3 regions of the Streptomyces sp. NPDC111744 genome follow, and region 1 is predicted to be linked to each of the others. Evidence: riboswitches for the same ligand, from Rfam matches in the RefSeq annotation. Region 1 holds a riboswitch; each other region holds the start of a gene.
The links. A riboswitch is a leader RNA that binds a small molecule or an ion and turns the genes downstream of it on or off. The one in region 1 is predicted to bind cyclic di-AMP.
Positions count from the first base shown of each region.

Region 2: linked by a shared signal. The riboswitch ahead of ACZ7OO_RS10200 (M23 family metallopeptidase) and the one ahead of ACZ7OO_RS02860 (C40 family peptidase) in region 1 are both predicted to bind cyclic di-AMP.
Region 3: linked by a shared signal. The riboswitch ahead of ACZ7OO_RS03755 (transglycosylase SLT domain-containing protein) and the one ahead of ACZ7OO_RS02860 (C40 family peptidase) in region 1 are both predicted to bind cyclic di-AMP.

Region 1 covers NZ_JBVKCG010000001.1:602,621-607,634, reverse strand. The annotation lists gene ACZ7OO_RS02870 (C40 family peptidase) at 1-453, opposite strand, end outside; gene ACZ7OO_RS02865 (hypothetical protein) at 927-1,280, shown strand; gene ACZ7OO_RS02860 (C40 family peptidase) at 1,532-2,683, opposite strand; cyclic di-AMP (ydaO/yuaA leader) riboswitch at 2,692-2,863, opposite strand; gene pcrA (DNA helicase PcrA) at 3,187-5,014, shown strand, end outside.
Region 2 covers NZ_JBVKCG010000004.1:17,827-22,840, forward strand. The annotation lists gene ACZ7OO_RS10195 (aldo/keto reductase) at 10-972, opposite strand; gene ACZ7OO_RS10200 (M23 family metallopeptidase) at 1,130-2,173, opposite strand; cyclic di-AMP (ydaO/yuaA leader) riboswitch at 2,182-2,340, opposite strand; gene ACZ7OO_RS10205 (PP2C family protein-serine/threonine phosphatase) at 2,583-3,692, opposite strand; tRNA gene ACZ7OO_RS10210 (tRNA-Met) at 3,874-3,947, opposite strand; gene ACZ7OO_RS10215 (dihydrofolate reductase family protein) at 4,004-5,014, opposite strand, start outside.
Region 3 covers NZ_JBVKCG010000001.1:787,814-792,827, reverse strand. The annotation lists gene ACZ7OO_RS03775 (carboxylate--amine ligase) at 1-23, shown strand, start outside; partial or broken gene ACZ7OO_RS03770 (FAD-dependent oxidoreductase) at 50-663, shown strand; gene ACZ7OO_RS03765 (hypothetical protein) at 983-1,255, opposite strand; gene ACZ7OO_RS03760 (HAD family hydrolase) at 1,547-2,353, shown strand; gene ACZ7OO_RS03755 (transglycosylase SLT domain-containing protein) at 2,363-2,848, opposite strand; cyclic di-AMP (ydaO/yuaA leader) riboswitch at 2,852-3,049, opposite strand; gene ACZ7OO_RS03750 (polyprenyl synthetase family protein) at 4,615-5,014, shown strand, end outside.

The sequences.
Region 1 (5,014 bases):
CACCCGTGCCACCGCGCCGGCCTGCCGGGCACCGGCCCGTTCGGCGAACGCGGCGTCGTCCAGGTATTGGTCGGGGTCGCTGGAGAGCGCCAGTTGCCACGCCGGATCGATACCGCCGTCGCGGTACTGAGCTGCCGCTGCCGAACCGAGTGCGTCCCGCGCGGAGTTGAGCTTCTCCTGCTTGCGGGCGGTCTCGTCCTGCAGCGCCTTGAGCCGCCGCTGGGCCGCGTCGACCTTCTCCCTCGCACCGTCGTACTTCTCCGTGGCGGCCTCGGCCTCCTGGTACAGCTGGTCCACCTTGGCCTTCACCTGCGCCGGTGTCAGCTGCGGCTCGGCGTGTCCGGTCCCGTCGAAGCCCGTCGCGGTGGCCGCGCCCGCCAGGGCGAGGGTGGCGGCCGTGCGGGCCGTATTGCCGCTGAGGGAGCGCTGTCGGGGCTTGCGGTGCGCTGCCACCTGGACTGGTCACGTCCTTTCGTACGACCGCCGTGTCGCCCGTACGCACACCAGGAGGAGCGCGCATACGGCCGCAGGGGTGCGGATTAGGCGTCCGGCGGCGGCCCGCACAGGGGGAGCGGGCCGCCGCCGGACTTTCTCGGCGGTGGTGTCCGACTGCCGCCCCTGGCCCGGGCGGCGGTGGGGAGTCGGTCACCTGGGGGAGGACGCTAGGCCGGAGTGTGTCGGCTCGGTAACGCGATGCACGGAATTGGCGTGGCCGGATCGTTACCCGACGGTATGTGACCGGGATTCCGGTCCGGAGTCGTCGGCTTCGCGGGGTGGGATGACCGAAGCGGCGGTTCGGGGGCGCGCGGGAGACACGGAGTGCTATGGGGTGCATAAATGCGATGCCGTGCAAGTGAGTAGCGGCGGGCGCCGAGGGAGGGGCCGGTGCCCGGTGCCCCATGGGGCCCTGATTAGGCTCCGGGGCCATGGACGTACTCATCCATCTCTTCGTCGGCCTGCACATCATCGGCATTGCCGCGCTCCTCGGCGGCTTCCTCACCCAGATGAAGGCGATGGGTCAGGGCACGGCCCGGTTCGTCCCCGGGATGCTGCACGGCGCGTTCACCATGCTCGCGACCGGTGTGATCCTGGTCGGCCTCAACGAGGCCGACGACCACCACGTCAACACGATCAAGATCGGCGTGAAGCTCGCGCTGCTGATCGTGATCCTCGGGCTCGTCTATGTGAAACGGGACGACGAGAAGGCGGAGAAGGGCGCCTTCGGCCTGGTGGGCCTGCTGACCATGGCGAACATCTTCATCGCCGTGCTGTGGACGTGACCCTCAGGAAGCCCTCCTGAGGGCGGCGCGAGTCGCGCCGCGTCGGCGGCCGCCGCCAGTGTGGACCCCAGCACGGCCGGCCACCGCCGTCGCCGCCACGGCGTGAGTGAGCCCGGCGTCGCCGCCTTCGCCACCCACCGCGAACGGTCCTCCAGCAGCCGTACGACGCACTCCGCGGCCAGCCCCGCTCGGGCCACGCAGGCCAGAGCCAGTGCGGCCCAGGCACGCCCTTCTAGCGCGCCCACGCCCCCTCAGGCCGGTCGCACCACGCTATGGATGATCGACTCGCCCCCGTAGTAGATCGACTCCTCCCGGACGTACGCGCCGGGCTTCGGGGCGTGGATCATCATGCCGTTGCCGATGTAGATGCCGACGTGGGTGACGTCGTCGTAGAAGACCAGGTCACCGGGCTGGGCGTCGGCGAGGGAGACCGTCGTGCCGGCGTTCACCTGGTCGTACGTGGTGCGCGGCAGGGAGACGCCGGCGGCCTTCCAGGCGGCCTGGGAGAGGCCGGAGCAGTCGTAGGAGCCGGGGCCGGTGGCGCCCCAGACGTACGGCTTGCCGATCTGCGCGCGGGCGAAGGCGATCGCCTTGGTGGCCTTTGTCGCATAGGAGGCGTCGGAGGAGGAAGAGGCGGAGGAAGAGGCGGAGCCGCCGGAGGACGGCGTCGATGACGACGAACCTTCCTGCTTCGCGGCCGCCGCCTGCTGCTTCGCGAGCTCCGCCGCCTTGAGCGCCGCCTCCGCCTGCTGCCTCTTCGCGATCTCCGCCAGCCGGGCCTTCTCCTGGGCCGTCAGCTGCGACAGCAGCTCCCGCGCGGAGGCCAGCTTCGTCTGGACGGTGGTCTTGGCGGTCTTGAGGTCGTTCTGGGTCTCGGTGAGCGTCTCCAGGCTCCTGGCGGCCTCCTGCCGCTTCTTCATGGTCGCGGACTGCTGTGTGGCGTAGTCGTCGACCGCGTCCTTCTGGCGCGAGGTCAGCCGGCTCATCAGCTGCGTCTGGTCGAAGTAGTCCTGCGGGCTGTCCGCGAGCAGGAAGGTCGCCGTGTCGGGCGCACTGGCCCCGGTCCGGTACTGGGCCGCGGCGAACGAACCCAGTTCCTCACGCGCCTTGTTGAGCCGGTCCGTCCGCTCGGCGACGTCGTCGAGCAGGGTGTCGACCTGCTTGCGCTGCCTGCCGGTCTTCTCCTTGGCCGCGTTGTACTTCTCGGTCGCCGACTCCGCCTGCCGGTAGAGGGCGTCGACCTTCTTCTCGACCTCCTCCAGGCTGGGCTTGCCGTCCTCGGAGGGCGCGGCGTTGGCCGTCTGGGAGAGCAGGGCCACGGAGGTGAGAGCGGCGGTGGCCAGAGCGGGGGTGCGTATGCCTACGCGCGTTGCGGACGGACGCGACTTGCGGTGCGACGCCAACGGGGGCGACTCCTTCCATGCTCCGCCTACCGAGTTAGCTGTCGGGTTCGGGCGGGTGGTTCGGAAGGGTTGCCCTACGGTTCGCTCCCGGTGGGAAGTCGGGACCGATTCACCCCAAGGTCGGTGTGGGTCCCCGGCTCCGGGTGCGCGGTGGCACCCTGGACTCGGCGGAGGCCGTGCGGCCCGGCGACGTTCGCCGGTGGGGGTCGTACGGCCTGGTCGGCACGCTAGCCAACTCGTGTGCTCTGTGTGAAGGTTGATGTGCGATATGCCCGATACATTTTCGTGACCTTGGTGTTGCTGCCCGGCCGGATCGGTTGATCAAGCGGGGTATGGGGTGACTTGTCCGGAGCGGTCGAGTGGCCCGCGCTCCCGGTGGGTGGGCGCGCGCATGCTCACGGCGTGTGATCGCAGACCGTGAGGGGTTGATTCTGTTGGGTGACCGGGGCGAGTTTCCGGGGTGGGGACCGGTTGTCGGTGGGGCGCCCTAGACTCGGAGAGCGATGAGCAGCCTCTTTGACGACAGCTTCCTGGCGAGCCTCCAGCCCCCGCGCGGCCACGAGGAGGAGTCCCCGCCGCCGCCCGAGGACGAGCACGTACCGGAGCCGATTCCGGACGATCTGTTCGGCGGGAAGTTCGACGCGCCTCCGGACCGTGACGCCTACTACCGCGACGGCGCCGCCCGCCCGGCCCTGGACCCGGCCGCGCTCCTGGAGGGGCTGAACGACAACCAGCGGGCGGCGGTCGTGCACGCCGGCTCCCCGCTGCTCATCGTGGCCGGTGCCGGCTCCGGCAAGACGCGCGTGCTCACGCACCGCATCGCGCATCTGCTCGGCGCGCGGAGGGTGCACCCGGGCCAGATCCTCGCGATCACCTTCACCAACAAGGCCGCGGGCGAGATGAAGGAGCGAGTCGAGCACCTCGTCGGCCCGCGCGCGAACGCGATGTGGGTGATGACCTTCCACAGCGCGTGCGTGCGGATCCTGCGCAGGGAGAGCAAGAAGCTCGGCTTCACCTCCTCCTTCTCGATCTACGACGCAGCCGACTCCAAGCGCCTGATGGCCCTGGTCTGCCGCGACCTGGACCTCGACCCCAAGCACTTCCCGCCCAAGTCCTTCAGCGCCAAGATCAGCAACCTCAAGAACGAGCTGATCGACGAGGAGGACTTCGCCGCCCAGGCGAGCGACGGATTCGAGAAGACCCTCGCCCAGGCCTACGCCCTCTACCAGTCGCGGCTGCGCGAGGCGAACGCCCTGGACTTCGACGACCTGATCATGACGACGGTCAACCTGCTGCGCGCCTTCCCGGACGTCGCCGAGCACTACCGCCGCCGCTTCCGGCATGTCCTGGTCGACGAGTACCAGGACACCAACCACGCCCAGTACGCACTCGTGCGCGAGCTCGTCGGCACCTCCGAGCACCCCGTCGACGTGCCGCCGGGCGAGCACGACCTCCAGCCCGCCGAACTGTGCGTGGTGGGCGACGCCGACCAGTCGATCTACGCCTTCCGGGGCGCGACGATCCGCAACATCCTCCAGTTCGAGGAGGACTACCCGAACGCGACGACGATCCTCCTGGAGCAGAACTACCGCTCCACGCAGACGATCCTCTCCGCCGCCAACGCGGTCATCGAGCGCAACGAGTCCCGCCGCCCGAAGAACCTGTGGACCAACGCCGGCGCGGGCGCGCAGATCACCGGCTATGTCGCCGACACCGAGCACGACGAGGCGCAGTTCGTCGCCGACGAGATAGACCGTCTGACGGACGCGGGCGAGGCGAAGGCGGGCGATGTCGCCGTCTTCTACCGCACCAACGCTCAGTCCCGTGTCTTCGAGGAGATCTTCATCCGCGTCGGCCTGCCCTACAAGGTCGTCGGCGGTGTCCGCTTCTACGAGCGCAAGGAGGTCCGGGACGTCCTGGCGTATCTGCGCGTACTGGCCAACCCGGAGGACTCCGTCCCGCTGCGCCGGATCCTCAACGTCCCCAAGCGTGGTATCGGCGACCGCGCGGAGGCGATGATCGACGCCCTCGCCCAGCGCGAGAAGATCAGCTTCCCGCAGGCGCTCAAGCGCGTCGACGAGGCGTACGGCATGGCCGCGCGGTCGACCAACGCGGTCAAGCGGTTCAACACGCTGATGGAGGACCTGCGTACGGTCGTGGAGTCCGGCGCCGGACCGGCCACCGTGCTCGAAGCGATCCTCGAACGCACCGGCTACCTCGCCGAGTTGCAGGCCTCCACCGACCCGCAGGACGAGACCCGGATCGAGAACCTCCAGGAACTCGCCTCCGTGGCACTGGAGTTCGAGCAGGAGTCCGGGGAGGGCGAGGCGT
Region 2 (5,014 bases), on a different contig from region 1:
CGGAATGCATCAGGCGGACGCGCTCGTCAAGCGGCCCAGTTCCTCGTCCGTCAGCCTCAGGTCGGCCACGCCCAGCAGGGCCGGGAGTTGGTCCAGAGTGCGGGCCGAGGCGATGGGGGCCGTGATGGTGGGCTGGGCGGCCAGCCAGGCCAGGGCGACCGTGGGGATGGGGGCCCTGTGGGCCTCGGCGATCTCGTCGAGGGCGGTCAGGACCTTCTGGCCTCGCTCGGTCTCCAGGTACTGCGCGGCGCGGCCCGCACGGGCGCTGTCCACCGTCGTACCGGGGCGGTACTTGCCGGTGAGGAAGCCGGCCGCCAGCGAGAAGTACGGAACCGCCGCGAGACCGGTGCGGGAGGCCAGGTCCTGGAGCGGGCCCTCGTAGGTGTCGCGGGAGACCAGGTTGTAGTGGGGCTGGAGGGCGACGTACCGGGCGAGGCCCTCGCGGTCGGAGAGGTCCAGGGACTCCTGGAGCCGCTCGGCGGTGATGTTGGAGGCGGCGATGTGGCGGACCTTGCCCGCCCGCACCAGCTCGTCCAGGGCGCCGATGATCTCCTCGACCGGGATCTCGGGCTTGTCGAAGTGCGTGTAGTACAGGTCGATGTAGTCGGTGCCGAGCCGGCGCAGGGACGCGTCGGCGGCGGCCTTGATGTTGGCGGCCGACAGGCCCTGGTACTCGGGGTGCTGGCTGACCTTCGTCGCGATGACGACGTCGTCGCGGTTGCCGCGCGCCTTGACCCACCTGCCGATGACGGTCTCGGACTCGCCGCCCTTGTGGCCATCGATCCAGGCCGTGTACGAGTCGGCGGTGTCCACGAAGTTGCCGCCCGCGGCCGTGTACGCGTCGAGGACGGCGAAGGAGGCGGCCTCGTCGGCGGTCCAGCCGAAGACGTTGCCGCCGAGGCAGAGCGGGAAGACCTCCAGGTCGGAGGCGCCGAGCTTACGGAGGGAAGAGGAACCGGAAGAAGCAGTCATGCTTCAGTTCAACACCGGTGACCAGGGGGTCCCATGCCAGCGCAATACGAAGTTCTCGTAAAAGCGGAAGGCGCCCGGTAGTTCCGTGGGCACACCGGACCGGCAGCCCTGACGTCGGGGGGGTGTCGTCAGGACCGCCGGGGATCGGTGGGGTCCGTCAGGGGTTGAGGCCCTTGCCGCGCAGCCAGGTCATCGGGTCGATGGCGGTGGCCTGGCCGTTCGGGTGGACCTCCAGGTGGAGGTGCGGGCCGGTGACGTTGCCGGTGGCGCCCACGCGGCCGATGACGTCACCGGTCGCGACCTTCTGGCCGACCTTGACGCCGATCGATGACTGGTGGCAGAACCACAGCTCGGTGCCGTCGTCGAGGGTGATGATCGTGCGGTAGCCGTACGAGCCGGCCCAGCCGGCCTCCGTGACGGTGCCGCTGTGGACGGCCTTGATCAGCGTGCCGGTGGGGGCGGCGAAGTCGAGGCCGGTGTGGTAGCCGGAGGCCCACATGGAGCCGGCCTGTCCGAAGGTGCCGGTGATCGTGTAGGAGACGACCGGCAGCGTGTACTGCTTGGCCAGCGCCGCGAGCCGCTGCTGCTCGGCCTTCTGCTTCTCGGCGGCCTCCGCCTTGTCCTTGGCGTCGGCGGCCTTGGCGGCGGCCGCCTTCTCCGCCTTGGCCTCCGCGTCGGAGACCGCCTTGTCGGCGGCGGCCACGGCCTTGGCGCTGGCCTTGACGTCGATCTGGGTCTGCTGCTGTTCGGCCTGGGCGATGATCCGGCTGCGCAGTGCCTCGCCGGCGTCGGATGAGGAGGCGGACGAGTCCGCGTCGGTGGCGGTCGTCGTGGTGACGCTGCTGAGCGCGGTCTGGGTGGCCTTGTGGCCGCCGTCCTCGCCGAGCAGGGTGCCGACGGAGGACGGCAGGTCGGGCAGGGAGATGGAGACCGGCGGCTTGCCGGTGTTGGCACTGGCCATGCCGCCCGCGCCGACGGCGGCGATGACGCCGACGCCGAGGACCGTGGAGCTGCGGCCGAGCCCGCCGCCGCGCTGCTTGGCGACCCGGTGCCGGCCGCGTACCGGGGCGAGGGACTCCTCGGTCGGGTTCCACTCCTCCCAGGGGCCCTCGTCGGTGCGGTAGCCGCCGTAGCCGTAGGTCTCGGGTTGACGCTGGCTGGGCACGAACGGGGCTGTCGGAGCAGGCCGGTTGGACGCCACGCGGGCGCACTCCTTTCCTTCCGCTGCCTACCGGGTTAGCTGACGGGTTCGGAGCGGGAAGGTCTCCTACGCGCGTATACCGGCCGTTTTCTACCGGCGGCAGCCGTGCGATTCACCCCAAGGTGGTGGTTCCCCGGTTCCCTTGCGGGATTCGGCGCGTGCGCGCGGAGCCGTCGCGGGTGACGGCTGGGACGACCGCGCTGCGTTATCGAACGTTAATAGACCCGGCTGTAAGATTCCAAGCTGTTCGCCTTGATCATTAAGCTTTCAAAGCATGGACTTACCTGCCACGATCGGTCAAAACGGTCGAGTTGACCATGCGTTCTGTTCGGCTCAACAGTCCCACGTTTTGATGGTGACTCAGCCGTTACGCCGAGGGCGGTCGTCCGAACACAGGGCGTAACACGGATCAGGGTCGGCGTACGGCGAGCAGCGCCATGTCGTCGGTCATGCCGCCGCCGGTGTGCCGGCGCACCTCGGCCGCGAGCCGGGCCAGCAGCTGCCCGGGGGAGGTGACGGTACGGCCGGTCAGCCGCTGCTCGGGATCGTAGAACCGGCCGTGCGCGTCCCGTGCCTCGGAGAGGCCGTCGGTGTGCAGCAGCAGTGTGGCCCCGCTCGGGAACGGATGCTCGGCGGCCCGGTCGGGCCAGGCCCCCAACTCGCCCATCCCGAGCGGCAGCGCGGCCTCGGGCACCCGTACCGGGGACACCTTGCCGTCGCCGTGCAGCAGCAGGGGTGGCGGATGGCCGCGGTTGACGACCCGGACCGTGCCGTCGCCGTGCGGGAGTTCGGCGAGTACGGCGGTGGTGAACCCCTCGAACGCGTCGACGCCGCCGCGCCGGACGCCCTCGCGGGCCAGCGCCCGCTCCAGCCGCCCCGCCACCGCCTCCAGCGTGGCCTCCTGCTCGGCGGCCTCCCGGAACGCGCCGATGACCACGGCGACGGCGGCGACCGCGCCCGTGCCCTTGCCGCGGACATCGCCGACGACCAGTCGTACGCCGTACGGGGTGTCCTGGACGGCATAGAGGTCGCCGCCGATGAAGGTGCCCTCCTGGGCCGCCTCGTAGCAGGCGGCGATCTCGAAGCCGCCGATCCGCTCGGTGGGCTCGGGCAGAACGGCCCGCTGGGCGGCCTCGGCGATCTCGCGGGCGGAGGCGAGGCGCTGGTCGCCGATGCGGACGACCTGGTTGATGCCTGCGGCGAGGGCGGCGACGGTGGCCACGGTGAGGGCCTCGGTGACCGTGTCGACGTCGGGGCGGAAGGTGTAGCGGGCGTGCACGGCGTAGGCGGCGAGGAAGGACACGAGGCCGGTCAGGACGGTGGCGCGGAGGGAGGAGAGGGGCGCGGCGATCAGCGGGGCGGCCGTGAAGAAGGGGACGGGCGTGAACGCCTGCGGGGTGAGGGCGTCGTAACAGACGCCGACGACGATCAGCAGAGCGGGCAGGAAGCGGGCCAGGGTGCGGACGGCTGCGGACCCGTCCTCCTGCGCCTCTCCAGGGCCCACGGTACGACTCCCCATATGTCCCCTGTGTCCAATTGCGTGCCCGTCCAGGTTTGCTGTTGCGAGTCAGCGGGGGCGAGTGGTGTGGGCCGGGCGGATGAGTACGGACGGGTGTGATGAGGAACACGCACCGGTACGGTGCCGCTATATGACTCAGGGCCGGAATCCTAGTTCTTGGATTCCGGCCCTGGTCATTCAGTAGCGGGGACAGGATTTGAACCTGCGACCTCTGGGTTATGAGCCCAGCGAGCTACCGAGCTGCTCCACCCCGCGTCGTTGACACCAGCATACGCCATCAGAAGCGTGGGAGTCACACGGGTTAAGAGAGGTCAGCTCAGCAGGTGCACGTTGGGGGTCTTCGCCAGGTCCTCGTACTCGCCCAGCACCAGCACCGCCGCCCCCGCCTCCCGCAGCGTCCCCGTCCCGTCGGCCGACTCGACGAAGATGTCCGGCTCGCGCCATGCCGTGACCACCCGCCGTACCCCGGCCCGGAGGATCAGCTCGGCGCATGGGTGCGGCCGGGAGGAGCGGTGGGTGCAGGGTTCGAGGCTGGTGTAGACCGTGGCCGTGGCCAGCCGGGGGTCGGCCGACGGGATCTTGGCCAGGGCCGCCTCCTCCGCGTGGACGACGGGGTCGCCGGACTCCCGGGAGTGGCCGCGGGCCAGTTCCGTGCCGTCGGCCGCGACCACCACCGCGCCGACGCTGAACGCGGTCCGGGAGGGCGGGCAGTCGGCCGCCAGCTCGCAGGCGAGCCGCAGCCAGTGCCGGTCCGCGGCGGACGCCGACGCACCCGTGCCGGGGCCGGTGGGCTCGTACCGCATCAGCACGACGTCCTCGATCCGGCGGCTCTCCAGGAGCCGCAGCCGCCCGGCCTGGTACCCGCCCGGGCCGAACAGGCGCGGCGCCTTCGGGTCGCCGACGAAGACAGGGGCCAGGACCAGCTGGAGTTCGTCGGCCAGGCCCTGCTGGAGAAGCTGGGTGTGGACGGTACCGCCGCCCTCGACCATCAGTCGGCCGACCCCTCGCGCCTCGTGCAGGTCCTTCAGCAGCGCGGGCCAGTCGAGGTCGGTGCCGAGCGAGACGACGTCCGCGGCGACACCGAGGCCGCGGATCCGCTGCGCGCCCGTCTCCGTGGTGTACACGACCTTCTCGCCGCCGGTGTGCCAGAACTTCGCGTCCGGGTCGAGGTCGCCGGTCGCGGTGACCGTGACCTTGAGGGGGTACTCGGTCTTTCCGGCGGCGACCCGGGCCGCGCGCCGCCCGGGGTCGTTGACCAGGAGCCGCGGGTTGTCCGCGCGGATGGTGCCGGCGCCGATCAGGATCGCGTCGACGGAGGCCCG
Region 3 (5,014 bases), 190 kb from region 1:
GCTCCAGCACCTCCACGAAGTAGGCACCACGTTCCTGGGGAGGGACTTCGTGATCCAACCGGTAGCAGTCATAGGTGCCGGGCCCTTCGGCCTGTCCACCGCCGCCCATCTACGGGCGCGCGGCATCCCCGTCCGGGTCTTCGGCGACCCCATGGTCAGCTGGCGCGACCACATGCCCGAGGGCATGCTCCTGAAGTCGACGCCCGCCGCCTCCAACCTCGACTGCCCGCAGCGCGGGCACACCCTCGCCGACTACTGCGACGCGGCGTGCATCCGCAGGCTGGTGACCGACGAGGACATCATCCCGGTGGAGACCTTCATCGGCTACGGCGAGTGGTTCCAGCAGAAGCTGGTGCCCGAGCTGGAGCGGGTGCGGGTGGTCTCCGGGGACCGCGACAAGGCGGCCGGGTTCGAACTGAAGTTGGACTCGGGAGAGTTGTTCACCGCCCGCGCGGTCGTCGTCGCCACCGGCCTGTCGGGACTCGCCCATCTCCCCGCGGTGCTCGCGAAAGCGGCGGCGGACGGGCCCACGGCCCCGTCTCACACAGCTCCCAGCACCACGACCTGACCCGCTGCTCCGGCAAGGAACTGATCGTCGTCGGTGCCGGACAGTCCGCGCTGGAGACGGCGGCTCTCGCGGCCGAGGCGGGCGCCCAGGTGCGGGCCAAACACCTGGCGGCTGCCCACGCCTGACGCCCGCCCCGCCCACCGCCCCGGATCCGGCGCCGCCCACCCGCACTGGGGGCCAGGCCGCCAGCCGCCCCTGGATCCGGGCCGACACCCGCCTCCGCGGGCCGGGCCGCCACCCCCGCCCCGGGGCTGTGCCGCCTCGGCCGCGGCTGCCAGGCCAGGAACTCCTCGATCGACCCGGGCGGATTGGCGGCTTCCGTGGCCTCGACCTCCCTTCCCGGGCAGTACATGTAAGGCCACCACCGGCAGCGGTCGCCCGAGGACCTTCTCGATGCGGCCCCCGGCATGCGGATCATGCGTCAGCCGTACGCACGCGTCGGCGAAGTGCAGCCCCAACAGCTCGCCTCGCGTCCAGTTCGGCGTTCTCGCCGTCCCCGTCGAACCAGAGTCCGAGCCGCCGGACCTCCTCGGTGGACAGCACGCCGCCGACCGGGTCCCCAGGACAGTTGCCGAGCATCTCGAAGCCACCGAGGAGCCAACGCCCGTAGTTCCAGCGCGCCTCGCCGGGGTCCGCCGGGTCCCGTTCGGCCTCGTACTGGCTCTCGGTGTCGTCGCCGGCCGCCACGTACGGTCTGCGCTCGTCGTCGTCGACACGACGGATACGGAACGACGGCGTAGATCTCCGGCCGCAGCGCCCGCGGAAGCCGCTCCAGCGCGTCGGACGCCGACTCCAGCAGATGCGCGCGGGAGACCCCCGGTCTGTCCGTCCTACGCCCGCCCCGTCCGATCGGTGCCATCAACCCACCGCCAACGTAACGTGGCCCACTGACAACGCCCCATCACGGAGGCGGCGGGCGCCACTTGAGGCCGAAACGCACAGTGAGTCTCCGAGGCGTGCTGTCCGTATTCTCTGATCATGGTCGCACCCACCCCGTACTCACTGATCGCCACCGACCTGGACGGCACGCTGCTGCGCGCCGACGACACCCTGTCGGAACGGTCGCTCGCCGCGCTCGCGCGGGCCGGCCGGGCCGGCGCCCGGCATCTCGTGGTGACCGGGCGCCCCGCGCCGAGAGTGCGCCCCCTCCTGGACGACCTCGGCTGCACGGGACTCGCGGTCTGCGGCCAGGGAGCGCAGGTGTACGACGCCGGCACAGCCCGACTGCTGTGGTCGGTCACCCTGGACCGGGAGCTGGCGGAGACCGCCCTCGGCAAGATCGAGGCCGAGGTCGGACAGGTGTACGCGGCGGTCGACCAGGACGGCGTGGACGGGCTCACGCTCATCGAGCCGGGCTATCTGATGCCCCACCCCACGCTGCCCGCGCTGCGCGTCGACCGGCGTGACGACCTGTGGTGCGCGCCCATCAGCAAGGTGCTGCTGCGCCACCACACCCTCTCCGACGACGAACTGGCGGCCACCGCGCGCGCGGTGGTGGGATCGCTGGCGACGGTCACCATGTCGGGGCCGGGGACCGTCGAGCTCCAGCCGTGCGGGGTGACCAAGGCGACCGGGCTGGCGCTGGCCGCCGACCACCTGGGGCTGAGCCCCGAACAGGCCGTCGCCTTCGGTGACATGCCCAACGACGTGCCCATGTTCGACTGGGCGTCCTACGGGGTGGCCATGGCCAACGCCCATCCCGAACTCAAGGCGGTGGCCGACGAGATCACCTTGTCGAACGAGGACGACGGCATCGCCGTCGTCCTCGAAAGACTCTTCAGCTGACGGCGCCGGTCAGTACGCGCCGTGCACGTTGTCCATCGAGCCGTACCGCGCGGCGGCGTAGTTGCAGGCGGCGGTGATGTTCGCGACCGGGTCGTAGATGTCGAACGACGTGCCGTCCACGTGGTAGGTCTTGAACGTCGGGTCGATCACCTGGAGCAGGCCCTTGGACGGGATGCCGGCGGCCGCGTTGGAGTCCCAGAGGTTGATGGCCTGCGGGTTGCCGGACGACTCACGCATCACGTTGCGGTAGATGCCGTTGTAGCTGCCGGGGATGTGCTTCTCGGCCATGATCGCGAGCGACTCGCGGATCCAGCCGTCGAGGTTGTTCGGGTACCCGGCGAGCGTCGTCGAGGCCGTCGAGGTGGAGGTGGCGGCGGAGGCGGTGGTCGCCCCGATGAGCGGGAGGGCGAGAACGGCGGCGCCGGTGCCGGCGATGGCAAGCGTGCGGACGATGCGGTTACGGCGGGGACGGCGGTGCTGAGTGGCAGCAGACATGGCGAAGTTCCTCTCCGTCGCCTACGAGGTGAGCTGTCGGGTTCGGGCGCGGGGAGTGCCCGGCCGCACCGCCCGAAGGCGAGGCGACTTCACCCCTAGCCGTTCCGGTACGACGTCCGTCGTTGACGTCGGCCGCCCGGTCCGGCGACTTACCTGGATCCCCCGCTCCTGCCGTGCGAATGGACTCGTCGATGGGTCACGACGGGCGGCGGCAGGATTCGGCGTCCGCCCGGCGAGCGGGAACGTATGCGAGAGCACATGTCCGGAACAAGTGCTGGATTCACACAACACACCGATTGACCTTGATCTGAGTCGTATGGGGTACTTGATCCTTTGCGGCTGCCAAGCCACAACTCGCCCACAGGGAACGGAAAGAAAGGTTCGTCCTAGCCTTTACGGCCTCCCGACCGACGTGACCCACTTCACGAAGTGGCAATCGCGGCAAATCAGACATGAGGGATTCGTGAAGTCCGTTTTTCCGGGCATCGGTGGAAAAGCGCTCCGCCATTATTTGCGTGGATTGCCCCAATTGAGGCGAGAAGAGTGGCGTGCATCACAGGTGATTTCGGGTATTGCCCGAATTGTCTAATTCGGTGGAATTGTGGCTCGGTAAGCGAACCGACGGGCCAGACCGGATGCGGGTGGGCAGTGGGCGCTGCTCGTCCAGTTCATCTGTTTCAGCTGGTTCATCCGGTCGTGTACGTCTCCGGTGCGCCCCTCGTGAACTCTGCACGGTCCGGGTACGCGCGTCCGCTGATCGACCGCGGCCGGGAGGTCGGCGCCCGTCGGCTACGTCCGTTCGGATTCCTCCACGGCGACGGGTCGGCCCAAGTCCTCCGAGCCGGCGTGGAGTTCACGTGCGTGGGCCCCGGCGGGCGTACGTGATTCCGGTCACGTTGGAGGAGGGATCGGCGGGCCCACCGACCCGGCGGCGGGCGAGGCGGCTGTCCATGCGCGCGTGTCCACCGTGAGAGGGGAACCTCCGCCGCCCCACGCGTCGTTGTCATAGCGGCCGTCCGTGGAGTGCACGGCGACCGCTTTGAGCGGCTCGGGCGCGAGGGCCGTCACCCGGAGGGAGATGCAGCCGTCCCGGGGGATGCCGGCCGCTCGACGGTCGCGGGGCCTGTCGGCCGACCGAGGCATGTCCATGACCCATCGGGCGCGGTCGGCGCCGGCGGCCGCGTGGGCTCGTCCGGTCGGTGAGCTCGGCGGGGGAGGTCTTCGAGCGGTGCGGGGGCGGTCTCGTCCGTCCGTGGGCGCCACGCGCGCGGGGGAACGGCGTTCGGACGGCGAAGGGGATGAAGGGGGGTGCGGAGGTCCTCGTGCGTGATCTCGTAGGGGACGGATGTAGGGGTACGGATCGACTCGATCTGAACCCCGTCGGCTTTGACGGGCCGCGAAGGGGGTACCTCCGGGCAGGTGACGTCGGTCGGAGAAGACATGACCGTCCGTGGTCGGCGCTCTGTGGGACGGCCCGCCGTCGGACCCGGTGACGGCACTGGTCGGGGACGCGGTTCCCCCTCCGGCCCGGGACACGACTTGAGCCCCGGTTCGGGACAACTGGCGGTACTTCCTGTTAAGTCATTGGATGTCAGGTCGTATCGGCTGATCAAAACATACCGGTCGTGATCCGATAGCGCCCGGGGTGTAACGGTGGGCGCTATCGGTGATCGAAACCTGACCGGATACGCTGACTTGAGTGATGGCAGCGACCTATCGACAAACCGTGTAATCGCCAGTGGACACCAGCAGACAGGAGACCCCTCGTGACCGTCGGGCCGTTCGGGCTGAGCGTGCGGGACCAGGCTCTGGAAGCCGATGTCCAGGCCGGATTGACGGCTGTCGAGGAGGGCTTGCTAGAAGCCACCAAAAGTGAGGTCCCCTTCATCACGGAAGCCGCGCAGCACCTCGTGCGGGCCGGCGGGAAGCGGTTCCGGCCGCTGCTGGTGATGCTGGCCGCGCAGTTCGGTGACCCGTACGCGCCGGGCGTCGTGCCGTCGGCCGTGGTAGTCGAGCTGACCCATCTCGCCACGCTGTACCACGACGACGTCATGGACGAGGCCGCCGTGCGGCGCGGTGTCGACAGCGCCAACACCCGCTGGGGCAACTCGGTCGCCGTTCTCACGGGTGACTTCCTGTTCGCCCGCGCCTCGCAGATCCTCGCCG